3 regions of the Pseudomonas sp. H3_C08 genome follow, and region 1 is predicted to be linked to each of the others. Evidence: riboswitches for the same ligand, from Rfam matches in the RefSeq annotation. Region 1 holds a riboswitch; each other region holds the start of a gene.
What was found. Region 1 has a riboswitch for cobalamin ahead of cobW (cobalamin biosynthesis protein CobW). Riboswitches for the same ligand answer to the same signal wherever they lie in the genome.

Region 1 (5,524 bases):
ATGGCAACGCTCCTTCAGCGCTGCGTCGGGCTCCAGCAGCGACGGCGTGTAGCGGGCGAAATGGTGAAAGTCGCCGCGATCGATATCGACGCCGGCAATCACATCGACGATCGGAAAACTGCTGATCGTGCCATCGGCGGCAATCGTGCAGTCGATGGAATGGTTGGAGCCCTGGAGAAATTCCTCCAGCAGCAGTTGATCGGTTTCGCGGCTTTTGCCCGCCACATAGCGCTGCAGCGCCGGCCATTCATGACGGGCGTAGTCGAGCAGATCCTGCTGATCGTCGATGCAGCGTACGAACAGGCTGCTGTAAAGGTTCGCTGGCTTCAGGATGAACGGGTAGGGCAGATCGCCCGGGCGCGCCAGCAGGTCGTCGATACGAACCTGGCGAGAGAGCACGTGCAGATCCAGGTTGCGCGACTGTTGGAAGCATTGGCGTTGCAGCACCTTGTCCAGCGTGTTTTCCACGTTACGGTGCAAGTGGGCCAGCGCCGGCAGCGCCGCACACAGCCGCCCCGTGATCGCGACATAGCCTTCACGGAAATTCAGGACACTGGTGAAGCCATGCTCGTCCAGCAACTGCTGCGTCAGCTGGATCAGATCCGCGGTCAGCCCTCTGGAAAAGTCGTACAGCGCCACCGGCGAGATCTGTTTCGCATCGGCGATCTTGCTGGTTTTGCGACTATCGGCAATCAGCAAAGGGGTGATGCCCTCGGCAATCAGGCCCTCGTATTCTCCGTCACGAATATTGCCGATGATCAGGCAGGCCGCTGCACTCATTAGTCAACCTCCTGATCGAAGCTGTAGTGGACCCGGTTCAGGCGCTGGCAAATGTGAGCCAGACGAATCCGGTCCACGCCGTTGGCGCCACCGCTCAAGACATTGCGAATGATGTGCGCCAAGGCATCCAGGTCTTCGCTGCTGATGCCCAGACGAGTGATTTCCTGAAGGCCGAAGCGCAGGCAGTCGCGGCCATTGATCTGTTTATTGTTGATCCGGATCCCCAGTTCATTGAGCTGCTGCGCCGCTTGCCGGGCCCGTTCGCCTTCGAGCAACAGCAGGTGCGTGTCGGAGGGGTGCAGCGTCCAGCCCGGCAGGTCGGCGAGTGCGTCGTGCAACTGGCGAGTATTGGCGCACATGCGTTGGGCGTAGGCCTGGCCGTAGCGCTGGGTTTCCAGCAGGCTGACGAACAGTTGCAGCAGACCGGGCAGATTGGGCGAGGACACCAGCGCACCACTGAGCGTTTGCTCGATCCGCTGGGCCAGATCGGCACGCCGGCAGACGATCAGTGCCCGGTGCGGACCTGCCAGGGATTTGTGGGTGTTGCCTTGAAGAATATCCGCCCCCTCGTCAAGCGGGTTGGGAAAGACCTTCCCGGCGATGAGGCCCAGAGTGTGCGACGCATCGTAGATGATCAGTGTCCGCTCAAAGCCCCGGCGGTTCAGCAGCGCGCGCAGTGGTTTAAGGGCGATTGCCCGTGTGGTCAGACCATGGTCGAGCAGTACGGCTGCCGGTTGTACACCGCACGCCTGGAGTTGCCGATCAACGTCCCCGAGATCAATTTGTCCGTCAGCCGTCAGTTTCAAAAAGACGCTGTGCCGGCCCATCTTCTGCACCAGAGGCCCGGTAGCGAAATGCCCGCCACTTTCGGGCGCCAGTGATAATACGCAGTCGCCCGGCTCGGTCAGGGCGGCCAGCACGCTCAGCGTGCAGTGCACGCCGGAGAGCACACGGTATTCGACGAACGGCGCGTTGAACATTGCCTGCACGGCTTGGGTCGCCAAAGCCTTTAATGTTTCGACTTCGGGGAAGTGTTCGACCTGCATGCCATTGAATTCGGCGGCATAGCATTGACCGTCAATGGCCTGTGCATTGAACAAGTAACGCTCGTAATGGCGATTCTGTCCTAGCGTGCGTGCAGTCTCGGACAATATGTTTTCATTGGCGGTCAGCGATAGTGTGGAAGTTCTTCGTGCGCACGCCTGTTGAAACTGTTCAATGATGAAGCTATGCGCGAGTGGGGTACTGACTGAAAGTGCATGAGTCGAATGATTCATTAGTAGTCCGCCAGGTCGAAGTCGATAATCAACATATCGCGACTGCCGCGATCCGAATTAATGCTCGATGTTTGCAGTGGGGAAACTTCATGCAGAAGTATTCGGTCATTCAAGACGACGGTTTCCAGATAGTCAGTCAAAGTTGCACTGAATACTTGGCCACCTTCTTCATCAAATATCCGGCTTTCGCCACCGATGACATGCTGACGTTGAATCAGGTGTTGAAAGACAAAATCGTGCCCGTCGCGATGTCTGCCCTCAGGGGTGGCCTGGCCAGCATTGCCTTGATCGCAGAGGATACGGAACTGATGGCAGGTCACGAGCCAGTCGCGCGGCCCCAGCGCCATGTCCAGCAGTGCCAGGTCGGCGGCCAGCAGTGTCTGCAGAATCGGGGAGTCAATGAACGTCGCCTCGCAGCGGGTGTAGGTGCGCTGCACCCCGCCCAACAGCGGGTTGTCGGTCTCGGCTTGAAAAAAGTGGCAGTCTTGCAGCGCCGTCCACTGGCGTTCCCGTTGGCGATACTGGAACTTGCAGATGCGTCGTTCGCGAAGACCGTTCTCTGCGCTGAGATACGCATCGGTATGCAAATGCTCCCAGGTCGCATTGAATGCCCGGCATGCTTCGCGTCCCAGCAGCGCAACATCCAATGCTGGATAGTGGGCACTGTGCGCATAGTGGCAATTGCGCAGTAGTTCGGAAAGTTCCTTTAGTCCGGCATCACTTGAAAGCCGTAACGCGTTACCGGCACTCATGTTGTGGATACCCATGGGTGCAGGAAAGAAACAGGCAGGATCAAATACTGATAATAATCAGCCATGCAAGAAATCCTTTCTTGAGAGACTCATAGTCCTTGTGCGAACTCATCGTTCATATCTTGTATTGATTTATCAATTTGGTTTTTGTAAAGATATGTAATCAAATACGCGCAGCCGCTCTATTTCAGGGTTTAACCCGGTGGTGGTTTTTTAATTTAACGGAGAGGGCATGTAAGACATAACTTACAACTACTTCTTAAGTGAGAAGTGTTCGCGATCATTAGATGAAAAAGTTGCTGTCCTTATAACCACAATGATCCAGGCGTTGACCCGCCTGCCGTGCATGCGTAGCCTTGCGCAATCGAGGTTCTCCGGCGTGTGCCGGAGCTAAGAAGGGAACGCGGTCAATGCCGCGGCTGCCCCCGCAACTGTGAACGGTGATGTTCGCTGCCACGCCACTGCCAGCTCAACTTATGAGCCCGCGGGAAGGCGCAGCCAACGCCAGGCCCAGCGCCTGAACGCCGTCAGCCAGGAGACCTGCCTCGTCACAGATTCTCACTACAACCGGGCGGGGTGATCCGGTGGCGAACTCTCCAGGCACGCGCGCGCGTTGCCGGTTCTCGTCCCGTATGCCCGCCGCTTGCCAAAGGGCATACCGATGAAAACACTGGCCAAACTCCCCGTCACCATCGTCACCGGCTTCCTCGGCTCGGGCAAGACCACGCTGCTGCGGCACATGCTCGACAACGCTCAGGGCCGTCGTATCGCGGTGATCGTCAACGAGTTTGGCGAGTTGGGCATTGACGGTGAAATCCTCAAGCAATGCACCATCGGTTGCACCGAAGAGGAAGCCACCGGCCGCGTTTACGAGCTGGCCAACGGCTGCCTGTGCTGCACCGTTCAGGAAGAGTTCTTCCCGGTGATGCGCGAACTGGTTGCCCGTCGCGGCGATCTCGACCATATCCTTATCGAAACTTCGGGCCTGGCCCTGCCAAAACCGCTGGTACAAGCCTTCCAGTGGCCGGAAATCCGCAGCGCCTGCACCGTTGATGCGGTGATCACCGTGGTCGACAGCCCGGCCGTCGCCGCTGGCACTTTCGCCGCGTTCCCGGATCAGGTTGATGCCCAGCGCAAACTCGACCCGAACCTCGACCACGAATCGCCACTGCACGAACTGTTCGCCGATCAACTGGCCAGCGCCGACCTGGTGATCCTCAACAAGGCCGACCAGACCAGCGCTGAAGATCTCGCTCGTGTCCGCGCTGAAGTCGCCGAAGAACTGCCGCCAGCGGTGAAAATCATCGAAGCCAGCAACGGCCGTCTGCCGCTGGACGTGCTGATCGGCCTCGGCGCCGGTTCCGAGGAGCACATCGACAGCCGCCACAGCCATCATGATCACCACCACGGTGAAGGCGATGACGACCACGATGACCACGATCACGACGCCTTCGATTCGATCTCCATCGAACTGCCACAAGCCGACGAAACCCTGCTGCTCGACGCCCTGGCGCAACTGGTGGTCAAGCACGGCATCCTGCGCGTCAAAGGTTTCGCCGCCATCCCGAACAAGCCAATGCGTCTGCTGATCCAGGGTGTGGGTACGCGTTTTGACAAGCATTTCGACCGTCAGTGGGGCGCTGATGAAGCGCGCGTCACGCGTCTGGTGTTGATCGGTCAGGAACTCGACGCCGCGCAACTCGAAGCGCAACTGCGCGCTGCGCTCAGCGTTTAAGCCATGCACCTGCTCAGGACTCAGCCCGGCGGTTTCGTCTCGGATGACAACATTGCCGACCTTGGCCAAACCCCCGCCGAGCTGGTGATCCTGTGCAGCGGCGACTCCAGTCTGGCGCTGCTCGCCGAAGCCGCGCAGCAGTTGCCGGAAGATTACCCGAGCCTGCGTCTGGCCAACCCGATGCAGGTGCAGAATCACGCTTCGGTCGATTTGTACGTCGATGAAGTGCTGCGCCACGCCAAGGTGATTCTGATTTCGCTGCACGGCGGCATCGCCTATTGGCGCTACGGCGTCGAGCGTCTGATCGAACTGTCCGAGCGCGGTGTGCAGGTGATTCTGGTGCCGGGCGATGACCGTCCTGATCCGGAACTCAGCGACCTGAGCACCGTCAACGCTGTGGATCGTGATCGCCTCTGGCAATTCCTGCGTCAGGGCGGCCTGGGCAATGCGCTGGACTTTTTCCGCTGCCTCGCCAACCGTTGGCTGGCTCGCGATTACGCCTGGGAAGAACCGCAGGCGCTGCCGCGCACGGCGATTTACCATCCGGATAAAACCAGCGCCGCACTGAGTGACTGGCAAGCCGATTGGCTGCCTGCGCACCCGGTCGCGGCGGTGTTGTTTTACCGCTCGCATTTACAAGCGGCGAACACCGCGTTCATCGATGTGTTCTGCCAGCGCTTGCAAGCGGCGGGGCTGAATCCGCTGCCGATCGCGGTGGCCAGTCTGAAAGAACCCGGCTGCCTGACGGTGGTCGAGGACTGGCTGGACGAGGTTGAGGCCGGGGTGATTCTCAACACCACCGGGTTCGCTCAATCCAGCCCGGAAGCGCCGCATCTGCGACCGTTTCGCCGAAATATCCCGGTGATCCAGGCAATCTGCGCGCAGGACAACGAGCCCGGCTGGCGCGACAGCGAGCAAGGCCTGGGGCCACGGGATCTGGCCATGCACATTGCCTTGCCGGAACTCGACGGGCGCATCAT
Region 2 (5,524 bases), 1.0 Mb from region 1:
GCAACTGGTGGAAGAAAGCTGCAAGCGCCTCAATATCGATCTCAACTGCGTCATGCAACTCAACAGCCGCGAAGCCATCGTCCACGCGATCGTCAAAGGCATCGGCATCGGATTTGTCTCGGCGGTCGAGTACGCCGAAACCCCGGGCACCACGCCGATCACCTTTGTCGATCACCCGTTTTTCATCGAATACCACCTGTGCTGCCTCGGCATCCGCCGGAACCGGCCAGTGATTGCCGAACTGTTTGATGCGAACCCACCGCTGACCTGATCAGCACTGACCCTTGAACCGCCTACCTCATTGCCGAGGGACGGCCCACGCTTACCTGAAAACGGAGATTGACCATGCAGTACCAACAACCGACTCACCTGCAAGCCGCGATCCTCGACTGGGCCGGCACCGTTGTCGATTTCGGCTCGTTTGCGCCAACGCAAATCTTCGTCGAAGCCTTTGCCGAGTTCGGCGTCGCGGTATCGCTGGAAGAAGCGCGCGGGCCGATGGGCATGGGCAAGTGGGATCACATCCGCACCCTGTGCAACCTGCCGCAGATTGCCGAGCGTTACCGCGCGGCGTTTGATCGCTTGCCGAGTGACGACGATGTAACGGCAATCTACGAACGTTTCATGCCGCTGCAGATCGAGAAAATCGCCCTGCATTCGGCGCTGATTCCGGGCGCGCTCGAAGCCATTGCAGCATTGCGCGACAAGGGTTTGAAAATCGGTTCGTGCTCGGGCTACCCGGCGGTGGTAATGGCCAAGGTCGTCGAACTGGCGCGGGAAAATGGCTACGTCGCTGACCATGTCGTCGCCACCGATGAAGTGCCCAATGGCCGGCCGTATCCGGCGCAGGCGTTGGCCAACGTGATTGCCCTGGGCATCGATGACGTGGCCGCCTGCGTCAAGGTCGACGACACCTGGCCGGGAATTCTCGAAGGGCGCGCCGCCGGTATGTGGACGGTGGCGTTGACCTGCTCCGGCAACGCACTGGGCCTGACCTATGAGCAATACAAGGCGTTGCCGTCGGATCGACTGGCGGAAGAACGCGCGCGGATCGGCAAGATGTTCGCCCCTTCGCGCCCGCACTACCTGATCGACACCATCGCCGAACTGCCCGAAGTGATCGAAGACATCAATGCGCGCCTGGCCCGGGGCGAAACTCCTCAGTCCTGCTGATTGATCGTCCGCACCCCGCGCTGATCGTTCCCACGCTCTGCGTGGGAATGCAGCCCGTGACGCTCCGCGTCACTGGACGCGGAGCGTCCCTAGAGGCGTTCCCACGCGGAGCGTGGGAACGATCAACAGCCAAATCGCGGGCAAAAAAAAGCTGCCAAAACTGGCAGCAAAAACTTTAAGAACACGCGATGTATTGACCTCAGCATAGACGCCGGATAATGACAGTGTCGTGACAGTCGCAAATTCATTCAATCGCCCCGCCCCCGTCATCAGGATGTCATCAAGATCACGGCAGAATCCTCGCAAACCGTCTTGAGCCTCGCGACGGATGCTCTGCAAGGATTCCCATGAAAGACGACGCCTCGCTGTTTGCCGCCATCGACCTGGGTTCGAACGCCTTTCGCCTGATGATCGGCCAGTCGGTGCGCAGCCGCAAAGGCTTGCAGATTCAGGAAGTGAAAACCCTGCGCGAACCGGTGCGCCTCGCCGAAGGCTTTGACGGCGGTGCGCTGGATGCACTGGCACTGGATCGCGGCTGGCAGGCGTTGGCGCGGTTCGGCAAGAAGCTGCGTGGTTTCGAGGCCGGCCGGGTTCGTGCGGTGGCCACCAGCGCGGTGCGTGAAGCGGACAACGCGCAACTGTTTCTGGCCAGTGCCGAGCGGCATCTGGGCTTTCCCATCGACGTCATTTGCGGCCATGAAGAGGCGCGGCTGGTCTACGCCGGCGTAACTCACGCCTTGCCCAGCGCCGACGACCTGCGCCTGGTGGTCGACATCGGCGGCGGCTCCACCGAGCTGATCCTCGGCCAGGGCTCACAACCCTTGTTAACCGAAAGCATCGCCATCGGCAGCGGCACCTTGAGCACGCGATTCTTTCGCGGCGGCGATGTGTCCGCCGGCGCGCTACAGGAGGCCGAACGCTTCGCCATCCTGCAGTTTGAAAAAGTTGCCCGGCGCTACCGTGCTCAGGGCTGGCAGCAAACCATCGGCTCTTCCGGCACCGCGCGCATGCTCGCCAAAGTACTCAAGACCAATCGCCTCAACGACTTCGGCCAGGACGGCATCACCTACGGCGGCCTGCTGCGCCTGTCGCTGCTGTTGTTGAAGGTAAACAACGTGCAACAGCTCAAGCTCGCAGGCCTGCAACCACACCGCCAGAGCATTCTGCCCGGCGGTCTGGTGTTAATGCTGGCGGCATTCAAAGTGTTCGGTATCGCACAAATGCTGCCCTCCGAACCGGGCCTGCGTCTGGGCGTGTTGCACGGTTTGATGAGCCAGCACTAATCCTCGCCGCAACAGATTCGTCTCCCCTTCGGCGGCTTGATCGACTAACATGCCGCCGCTGGTTCCCGAACGGGACTAATAGGGAATCCGGGGTGCTTGCACAGCATTGACCGGAACTGCCCCCGCAACTGTAGGTGCCGAGCCTGCTCCACGACTGCCACTGGGTGAATCCCGGGAAGGCCGGAGCCAGGCGATGACGCATCAGTCAGGAGACCTGCCGGCACAGTGATTACTAACCGGCGGGGTGTCCGGGAAGGACATCGTGCCGTGCGCGTCTTCGTTGGCTGCCCGGCCTTGCGCTGTTTTCCTGACCGCGTTCGATGGTGTGTTTCCAGACCGTACTCTCCCGCTCCCCGTACGGTTCCCCTGGAGACTGCCCCATGCTGCTGCCCCGCGTTGCCACCCTCATTACCGGCCTGAGCCTTGGCGCCCTGGCGCAGGCGGCACCGACTGTCTATCCACTGACGATCGAGAACTGCGGCAGCACCCTGACCTTCCAGCACGCACCGACGCGCACCGTGACCATCGGCCAGGCCGGCACGGAGATGCTCTACGCCATGGGCCTGGGCGACAAAGTCGTCGGCACCTCACTGTGGTTCAACAATGTGCTGGCCAAATACAAAGCGCAGGATGACAAGATCGAGCGTCTGGCTGACAACGAGCCGAGTTTCGAGTCGGTAATCGGCAAGCGTCCGGAACTGGTCGCCGTGGAACTGGAATGGATGGTCGGCCCGCAAGGCGCGGTGGGCACGCGCGAGCAGTTTCATGAACTGAAGATTCCAACGTACCTGCTGCCTTCCGATTGCGAAGCCAAGGACAACCTCGTCGGCGCCGATGGCACGCGACTGGCGCCGTTTCGCATTGACTCCATTTACAAGAGCGTGAGCCAACTGGCGCAGATCTTCGATGTTCAAGAGCGTGGCCAGCAGCTCAATGATCAACTCAAGGCCAGTCTCGCCAAATCGATTGCCACCGCCCAAGGCAAACAGCTCAAAGACGCCAGTGCGCTGGTGTGGTTCTCCAGCGCACAAATGGACATCGAGCCATTCGTGGCCGGGCACAAAGGCATTCCCGATTTCATGCTCAGCACCCTCGGCGTGCTCAACGTGGTGGAGTCCGATGAAGAGTGGCCAACGGTCGGCTGGGAGACCATCGCCAAGGCCAACCCGACCTTCCTCGTCATCGCGCGCATGGATCGCCGACGCTTCCCCGCCGACGACTATGAAAAGAAGCTCGCCTTCCTGCGCAGCGACCCGGTGACGCGCAACATGGACGCGGTGAAACACAACCGCATCATCATTCTCGACGCCATGGCCCTGCAGGCGAGCCTGCGCATGTTCGAGGGCATCGAACAATTGGCCACGGCCATCAACGGCTATGACCTGTCGCAATGAGTGCCAGCCTGATCCGCACGCTCCTGGCCCTGGCGACCCTGTTGATTGCAGTGGTCGCCGGCGTGGCCATCGGGGAAACCTCGATTGCACCGGACGTGGTGTTGCAAGTGCTGGCGAACAAATTGTGGGGCGCCGGGCATGTCCTCGACCCGATCGATGAAGGCATCGTCTGGAACTACCGCCTGACCCGGGCATTGGTCGCGGCGGCATGCGGTGCAGGGTTAGCGACCTGCGGAGTGATTTTGCAGTCGCTGCTGCGCAATCCGTTGGCCGACCCCTATCTACTGGGCATTTCTGCCGGCGCCTCGACCGGGGCGGTGATGGTCGCGCTGCTTGGCGTAGGTGCCGGGATCATCTCACTCTCGGTCGGTGCCTTCGCCGGCGCGGTCACGGCGTTCGTGCTGGTGATTGTGCTGGCGCGGGTCAGCGGCTCGGCCAGCGGTACCGGGCAGATCATTCTCGCGGGGATCGCCGGTTCGCAGCTGTTCAATGCGCTGACGGCGTTTCTGATCACCCGCTCGGCCAGCTCCGAGCAGGCACGCGGCATCATGTTCTGGTTGCTGGGCAATCTTGGCGGCGTGCGCTGGCCATCGGTGTGGCTGGCGGTGCCAGTGGCCGTATTGGGGTTGGTTGTGTGCCTGTGGCATCGGCGGGCGCTAGATGCGTTTACCTTTGGTGCGGATTCGGCGGCGTCGCTCGGCATTCCGGTGCGGCGTGTGCAGATTCTGCTGATCGGTTGTGCAGCGCTGGTGACGGCAGTGATGGTGTCGATTGTCGGCTCGATCGGTTTTGTCGGTCTGGTCATTCCTCATGCCGCGCGTCTGTTGCTGGGCACCGGTCATGCGCGGTTGCTGCCGGCCAGTGCGTTGGGTGGCGCGGTGTTTCTGATAGCCGCCGATGTGCTGTCGCGCACACTGATCAAGGGCCAGGTGATTCCGGTCGGGGTGATTACCGCGCTGGTCGGGGCGCCGGTGTTTGCCTTGATTCTGGTTGGCCGCAGGTCGGCACGATGAACAGTGTTTTGAGTTGTTCCGGCCTGAGCTTCAGGGTGCGCGGCGCCGAGTTGCTCAACGGTGTCAGCCTTGAGGTTCAGCGTGGCGAAACCCTGGGCATTGTCGGGCCGAATGGCGCGGGCAAATCCACTCTGTTGAAGTTGCTGGCCGGGCTGCGTGAACCGAGCGCTGGCGAGGTGCTGCTCGACGGTCTGCGCCTGGGCAAAATGGCCCGGCGCAGCATTGCGCAAAAGCTTGCGGTGGTCGAACAGCAGGCCGACACCGACGACGGCATTCGCGTGTTCGACGCTGTCGCGCTGGGGCGCACGCCTTGGCTGTCGGCGCTGCAACCGTGGTCGGCGGCCGACGACGCCATTGTTCAGCAGGCGCTGACCGACGTCGACGCGATGCACCTGCGTACCCGTCTCTGGCGCAGCCTGTCCGGTGGTGAGCGACAACGGGTACACATCGCTCGAGCCCTGGCGCAGCGACCGCAAATCCTGTTGCTGGACGAACCGGCCAACCACCTCGACATTCAACATCAGCTGACCATTCTCAACGTGGTGCGGGCGTTGCCGGTGACCACGCTGATTGCTCTGCATGATCTCAATCAGGCGCTGAAGTGTGATCGTCTGGCGGTGCTGGAACGCGGGCGGCTGGTGGCGTTGGGCAAGCCGCTGGA
Region 3 (5,524 bases), 1.8 Mb from region 1:
TTGCGGCTCGAACAGCGAGACCCAGCCCATGCCCAGGCCTTCGGCGCGCGAGGCCAGCCACAGATTCTGGATCGCGCAGGACAGCGAGGCCATGTCCATTTCCGGCAATGTACGGCGACCAAAAATGTGCTTTTCGCGATCATCCATCAACGCGGCGACCAGCACTTCGGCGCAATCATTGATGCCTTCGACCTTGAGCGTCATGAACTCGTCACTGCGCTCGCCGAGGGCTTCGGCTGTGCGGATGCGTTCTTCTTCCACCAGATTCTGGATCTGCCCGCGCAGGCTGCGGTCGCTGATGCGGATGAAACGCCAGGGCTGCATCAGGCCGACGCTTGGGGCCTGGTGGGCGGCTTCCAGTAGTCGGCGCAACAGCTCCGGTTCGACGCTGCCGCCGGTGAAGTGGCGCATGTCGCGGCGTTCGGCAATGGCTCTATAAACCGCTTCGCGCTCGGCTTCGGAGAATGTGTTGTCGGTCATGGCCCTTTCGCGAGCAAGCTCGCTCCCACAGGGGATTGCATTGCTTCAGTCACCACCGTTTCAATTGTGGGAGCGAGCCTGCTCGCGAAGGCGCCTTCGGAATCAGGCGCAAACAGTGCAGCGACAGCCGCCGGATTCGACGGGAAATAGAAGTGCACATAAGAAGCCGTCATCCGCCCTTCCCGATAAACCGCCTCGGCACCGCGCCCACCATTCGGACTCAAACCCCGCGCAATCGGCGCCAGTTCGGTAGTCGTCAACGAATGATGATATGTGTGCCCGCGCAACGAACCTTCCGGCAGATCCACCGCTTGCAACGCCAACGCCGCCAAACGCTTCTGCATCACCGCATCGCCCTTAAGCAGCCCGACCAATTCAGCGCGGGTGCCTTCAACGTCAGTCAACGAATCGAGCAGGTACAGCATCCCACCACACTCGGCGAGCAACGGCTTACCCGCCGCGTGATGCGCGCGAATCGCCTCACACATCGCGGTGTTCTGCGACAACGCAACGTGGTGCAGTTCCGGATACCCACCGGGCAAATACAGGCTATCCGCTTCAGGCAATTGCGAGTCGCGGATCGGCGAGAAGAAACTCAACTCGGCGCCCATCGCCCGCAACAGATCGAGACTCGCGCCGTAGGTGAAAGCAAACGCTTCATCACGGGCGACGGCAATCCGCACATTCTTCAGCAACGGCTCGACAGCGATCACGTCCGGTGCGGCAAACTCCACCGCCGGTGGCAGCGCTACCTCGCAACTGCTGGCCAATGCGTCGGCGGCGGCGTCGAGACGCACATCCAGATCATTCAATTCACTGGCCTGGACCAGACCGAGATGGCGGCTCGGCAATTCGATGCCAGTTTCTCGGGACAACGCGCCGTACCAGCGCAGACCTTCGGTGAGGCTGCCTTCGAGCAATTGCGCATGGCGCAAGGTGCCAACGCGGTTGGCCAACACACCGGCAAACGGCAGATCTGGCTGATACTTGGCCAAGCCGAGCGCCAGCGCACCAAAGGTCTGCGCCATCGCCGTCCCATCAATCACCCCGAGCACCGGCACGCCGAAGTGCCGCGCCAGATCGGCACTGGACGGCGTGCCGTCGAACAGGCCCATCACGCCTTCAATCAGAATCAGATCCGCCTCATTGGCGGCTTCCCACAACAGACGACGACTTTCCTGCTCGCCGACCATCCACATGTCCAGTTGATACACCGGCGCACCGCTGGCGCGCTCGAGAATCATCGGATCGAGAAAGTCCGGCCCGCATTTGAACACGCGCACCTTGCGCCCCTGATTGCGATGCAAACGGGCGAGCGCGGCGGTGACGGTGGTCTTGCCCTGACCGGAGGCCGGCGCGGCGATGAGTACCGCCGGGCAGTGACGTGGTTGATTCAAAGTTCGACGCCTTTCTGCGCTTTGATGCCGGCCTGGAAGGCATGTTTGAGCATGCCCATTTCGGTGACCGTGTCGCCCATCTCGATCATTTCCGGCTTGGCCGCGCGACCGGTGACGATCACATGCTGCATCGGCGGACGCGCCTGCAGATCGCTGAGCACCTGATCGAGATCGAGGTAGCCGTGCTTGAGGGCGATGTTCAATTCGTCGAGCACCACCAGACCGATCGACGGATCACGCAGCAATTCGCGGGAGACCGCCCACGCGGCTTCGGCGGCGGCGATGTCACGCTGACGATCCTGGGTTTCCCAAGTGAAACCTTCGCCCATCACGTGGAAGCGCACTTGCTCGGGGAAGCGCCGGAAGAACAACTCCTCACCGGTGCTGTTACGGCCCTTGATGAACTGCACCACGCCGCACTGCATGCCGTGGCCCATGGCACGGGCGAGCATGCCGAACGCCGAGCTGCTTTTGCCTTTGCCGTTGCCGGTCAGCACCAGCACCAGGCCACACTCGTCAGGCGAGTTGGCGATGCGTTCGTCGATCACGGCTTTTTTGCGCTGCATACGCGCCAGATGGCGTTCGTCGCGCTCGGGGGAATCAGTCATGGGGGAGCTCTCCGTTGAGGCTGGATAACGGCGGGCAGGCACAAGAATAGACGGCAAAAAGCCTGGCATCGCCCACCGTGATGCCGCTGGATGGATCAGGCCGGTCTCCGGGCTCATGAGCGGCGCATGCCTGACTGCGCGCCTTCCCGCTTCTTTCGAGGCAGTGGCTCAAGGCGCAGTTTTCACTCATTTACCGTTGCGGGGGCAGCGCCGGGATCGTGGTGGTTCTTCGTGCGAAGACAACCCTCACCGGCTTCCCTGTTTCACTCTGTCGACGCAGGTCACAGAGCACCTGAAACAAGCCGCGAAGGTTAGAGGGTTGGGGGTGGAGCGTCAATTAAAGAGGGGGCCATCGGGCGAATAACTGCCGCCGATCACTTATCTGCCGCCAATCTTGTGCCACACTGATACAAATGATATCAAAGAGCCATGCTTTTCTCGAAAAGCCCACTACAACAATAAAGGATGATGACGATGCAAGGCATGATCATCAGCAACCCGCGCCTGGAATTCCTGCGCCCGGTGCTTGAACGCTGGTTTGACTGTATCGACCGCTACAACGCCGTGCGCGGCGACAGCGACACCCCTTACTGGCATGACGAGAAAGCCAATCTCGGATTGCTCTCGGCCGCAGCCTGGATGGCTGAGCTGGTCACTTTGAACGACACTGCCACGCGCAAGCAGAACGAAGAAGGCGAGCGCAATGCCCGCGCCGATCTGTTTCTCGCCGGTGCCGAAGACCGCGCCTTTATCCAGGCCACTCAGCGCTGGCCAAAGGTTACCAACCTGAATCTGACTCAAGCCCTGCTGGACATCACCAACGACGCCAAACGCATCAGCTACGCCAGCGATCTTAAGCTCGGCTGCCTGTTTGTCGCGCCACAAAAAGCCCAGCACAGCGCCAGCCCCGAAGAACTACAAGACATGGTCGACGACCTGCAAAAGGAACACACCTGCGCGGTCGCCTGGTATTTCCCCTACGCCTACCGCAAATTGCGCAGCGAAGCCGGCAACTATCACCCGGGCATCGCCGTGCTGTTCAAGGAAGCCCGCGGCTGAGCAGTTGAACCATCGGGCTTGCGCCCTCCTCTATGATTAGGAATGCATTCATAGGGAAGATCAGCAATGCGCAAGCCCCAGCTCGTTTTTGTCATCGCCTTCGCCGGAGGGCTCGCCGCCTGCGGTGAATCCTCCAGCCTGCAAGTCACCGACGGCACCGGTCCGTCACCCAAGCTGCCCGAACCGAACAAGACCCTGATCCCAACGGTGAACATCGCCCCGGCGATCGGCTGGCCCGAGGGCGGCAAACCGACTGCGGCGGCCGGCACCCAGGTCGCGGCATTTGCCGAAGGCCTCGATCATCCGCGCTGGCTCTATGTGCTGCCCAACGGCGATGTGCTCGTGGCGGAAACCAATGCCCCGCCAAAGCCTGATGACAGCAGTGGCATTCGTGGCTGGGTAATGAAGAAGGTCATGGGCAAGGCCGGCGCTGGCGTGCCGAGTCCGAACCGCATCACCTTGCTGCGTGACGCCGATCATGATGGCGTCGCCGAGACCCGCACGGTGTTTCTGCAGAACCTCAACTCGCCGTTCGGCATGACCCTGGTCGGCAACGATCTGTACGTCGCCGATACCGATCGCCTGCTGCGCTTCAACTACGAACCCGGCGCGACCGAGATCAAATCGCAGCCAATCAAGGTAGCCGATCTGCCGGGCGGGACACTGAATCACCACTGGACCAAAAACGTCATTGCCAGCAAGGACGGCAGCAAGCTGTACGTCACCGTAGGTTCGAACAGCAACGTCGGCGAAAACGGCCTGGACAAGGAAGAAGGTCGCGCGGCGATCTGGGAAGTTGATCGGGCGACCGGCAATCACCGCATTTTTGCCTCAGGCATCCGCAACCCCAATGGCCTGGCGTGGGAGCCCACCAGCGGCGCACTGTGGACAGCGGTGAATGAGCGCGACGAGATCGGCAGTGATCTGGTGCCGGACTACATCACTTCCGTGAAAGACGGTGGGTTTTATGGCTGGCCTTTCAGTTATTACGGTCAGCATGTCGATGTGCGTGTTACGCCGCAGAACCCGGACCTGGTGGCCAAAGCCATCGCCCCGGATTACGCGGTCGGGCCGCACACCGCCTCACTGGGCCTGAGCTTCGCCGAGGGCAACACGCTGCCGGCGCAGTTCAAGGAAGGCGCGTTTATTGGTCAGCACGGCTCATGGAATCGCAAACCGCACAGTGGCTACAAAGTGATTTTCGTGCCGTTTACCGGCGGCAAGCCGAGCGGCAAACAGATGGATGTGCTGACCGGGTTCCTCGACAAGGACGAGAATGCTTTGGGTCGGCCGGTAGGCGTGGTGATCGATCAGCAAGGTGGTTTGCTGGTGGCGGATGATGTTGGCAATAAGGTGTGGCGAGTGTCGGCCAGCAAATAATTTTCGCCATGCACAAACAACTGTAGGAGTGAGCCTGCTCGCGATAGCGGTCGATCATTCAACATTGATGTTGAATGTGACACCGTCATCGCGAGCAGGCTCACACCTACACATTAGCTTTTAGGCAACTTGAATTACGGGTTATGCGCCAGATGCTCCGGCTGCAATACCCGCTTGGCACTCAGATAAGCTTTCTGCCAGTACGCCTTCGACAGGCTGTCCAGCTTCACCGTGCCGCCCGTGGCCGGCGCATGCACGAAGCGCCCTTCCCCGACGTAAATCCCTGCATGACTGACCTGCGAGCCGCCATTGGTGGCGAAGAAGATCAGGTCGCCGGTCTGCAAGCCTTCCTTGCCGACATTCGGCGCCTGCATGACGATCATCTCGCGCGTGGAGCGCGGCAGCGAAATCCCCGCCGCATCACGATAGACAAAACCGATCAACCCGCTGCAATCAAATCCCGAATCCGGCGTGTTGCCGCCCCAGCGATACGGCGTACCCACCAGGCCGAGCGCGCGAAACAACACGTCTTCAGCAGCCGGCGAGAAAGCTTGCGAAGGACCGAATACGACCGGAGCGCGAACCACCGGCGCAGGTGGC

Region 2: linked by a shared signal. The riboswitch ahead of AB4N74_RS06805 (ABC transporter substrate-binding protein) and the one ahead of cobW (cobalamin biosynthesis protein CobW) in region 1 are both predicted to bind cobalamin.
Region 3: linked by a shared signal. The riboswitch ahead of cobO (cob(I)yrinic acid a,c-diamide adenosyltransferase) and the one ahead of cobW (cobalamin biosynthesis protein CobW) in region 1 are both predicted to bind cobalamin.

What each region holds. Positions count from the first base shown of each region.
Region 1 is NZ_CP162803.1:2,461,709-2,467,232, reverse strand. Features, by position in the region: gene AB4N74_RS11430 (ATP-grasp domain-containing protein) at 1-780, opposite strand, end outside; gene AB4N74_RS11425 (hypothetical protein) at 780-2,057, opposite strand; gene AB4N74_RS11420 (2OG-Fe dioxygenase family protein) at 2,057-2,809, opposite strand; cobalamin riboswitch at 3,160-3,371, shown strand; gene cobW (cobalamin biosynthesis protein CobW) at 3,471-4,544, shown strand; gene cobN (cobaltochelatase subunit CobN) at 4,548-5,524, shown strand, end outside.
Region 2 is NZ_CP162803.1:1,461,264-1,466,787, reverse strand. Features, by position in the region: gene AB4N74_RS06820 (LysR substrate-binding domain-containing protein) at 1-271, shown strand, start outside; gene phnX (phosphonoacetaldehyde hydrolase) at 346-1,173, shown strand; gene AB4N74_RS06810 (Ppx/GppA family phosphatase) at 1,521-2,456, shown strand; cobalamin riboswitch at 2,499-2,692, shown strand; gene AB4N74_RS06805 (ABC transporter substrate-binding protein) at 2,837-3,850, shown strand; gene AB4N74_RS06800 (FecCD family ABC transporter permease) at 3,859-4,863, shown strand; gene AB4N74_RS06795 (ABC transporter ATP-binding protein) at 4,860-5,524, shown strand, end outside.
Region 3 is NZ_CP162803.1:615,672-621,195, reverse strand. Features, by position in the region: gene bluB (5,6-dimethylbenzimidazole synthase) at 1-480, opposite strand, end outside; gene AB4N74_RS02965 (cobyrinate a,c-diamide synthase) at 477-1,877, opposite strand; gene cobO (cob(I)yrinic acid a,c-diamide adenosyltransferase) at 1,874-2,485, opposite strand; cobalamin riboswitch at 2,567-2,796, opposite strand; gene AB4N74_RS02955 (hypothetical protein) at 2,960-3,544, shown strand; gene AB4N74_RS02950 (PQQ-dependent sugar dehydrogenase) at 3,611-4,924, shown strand; gene AB4N74_RS02945 (C40 family peptidase) at 5,059-5,524, opposite strand, start outside.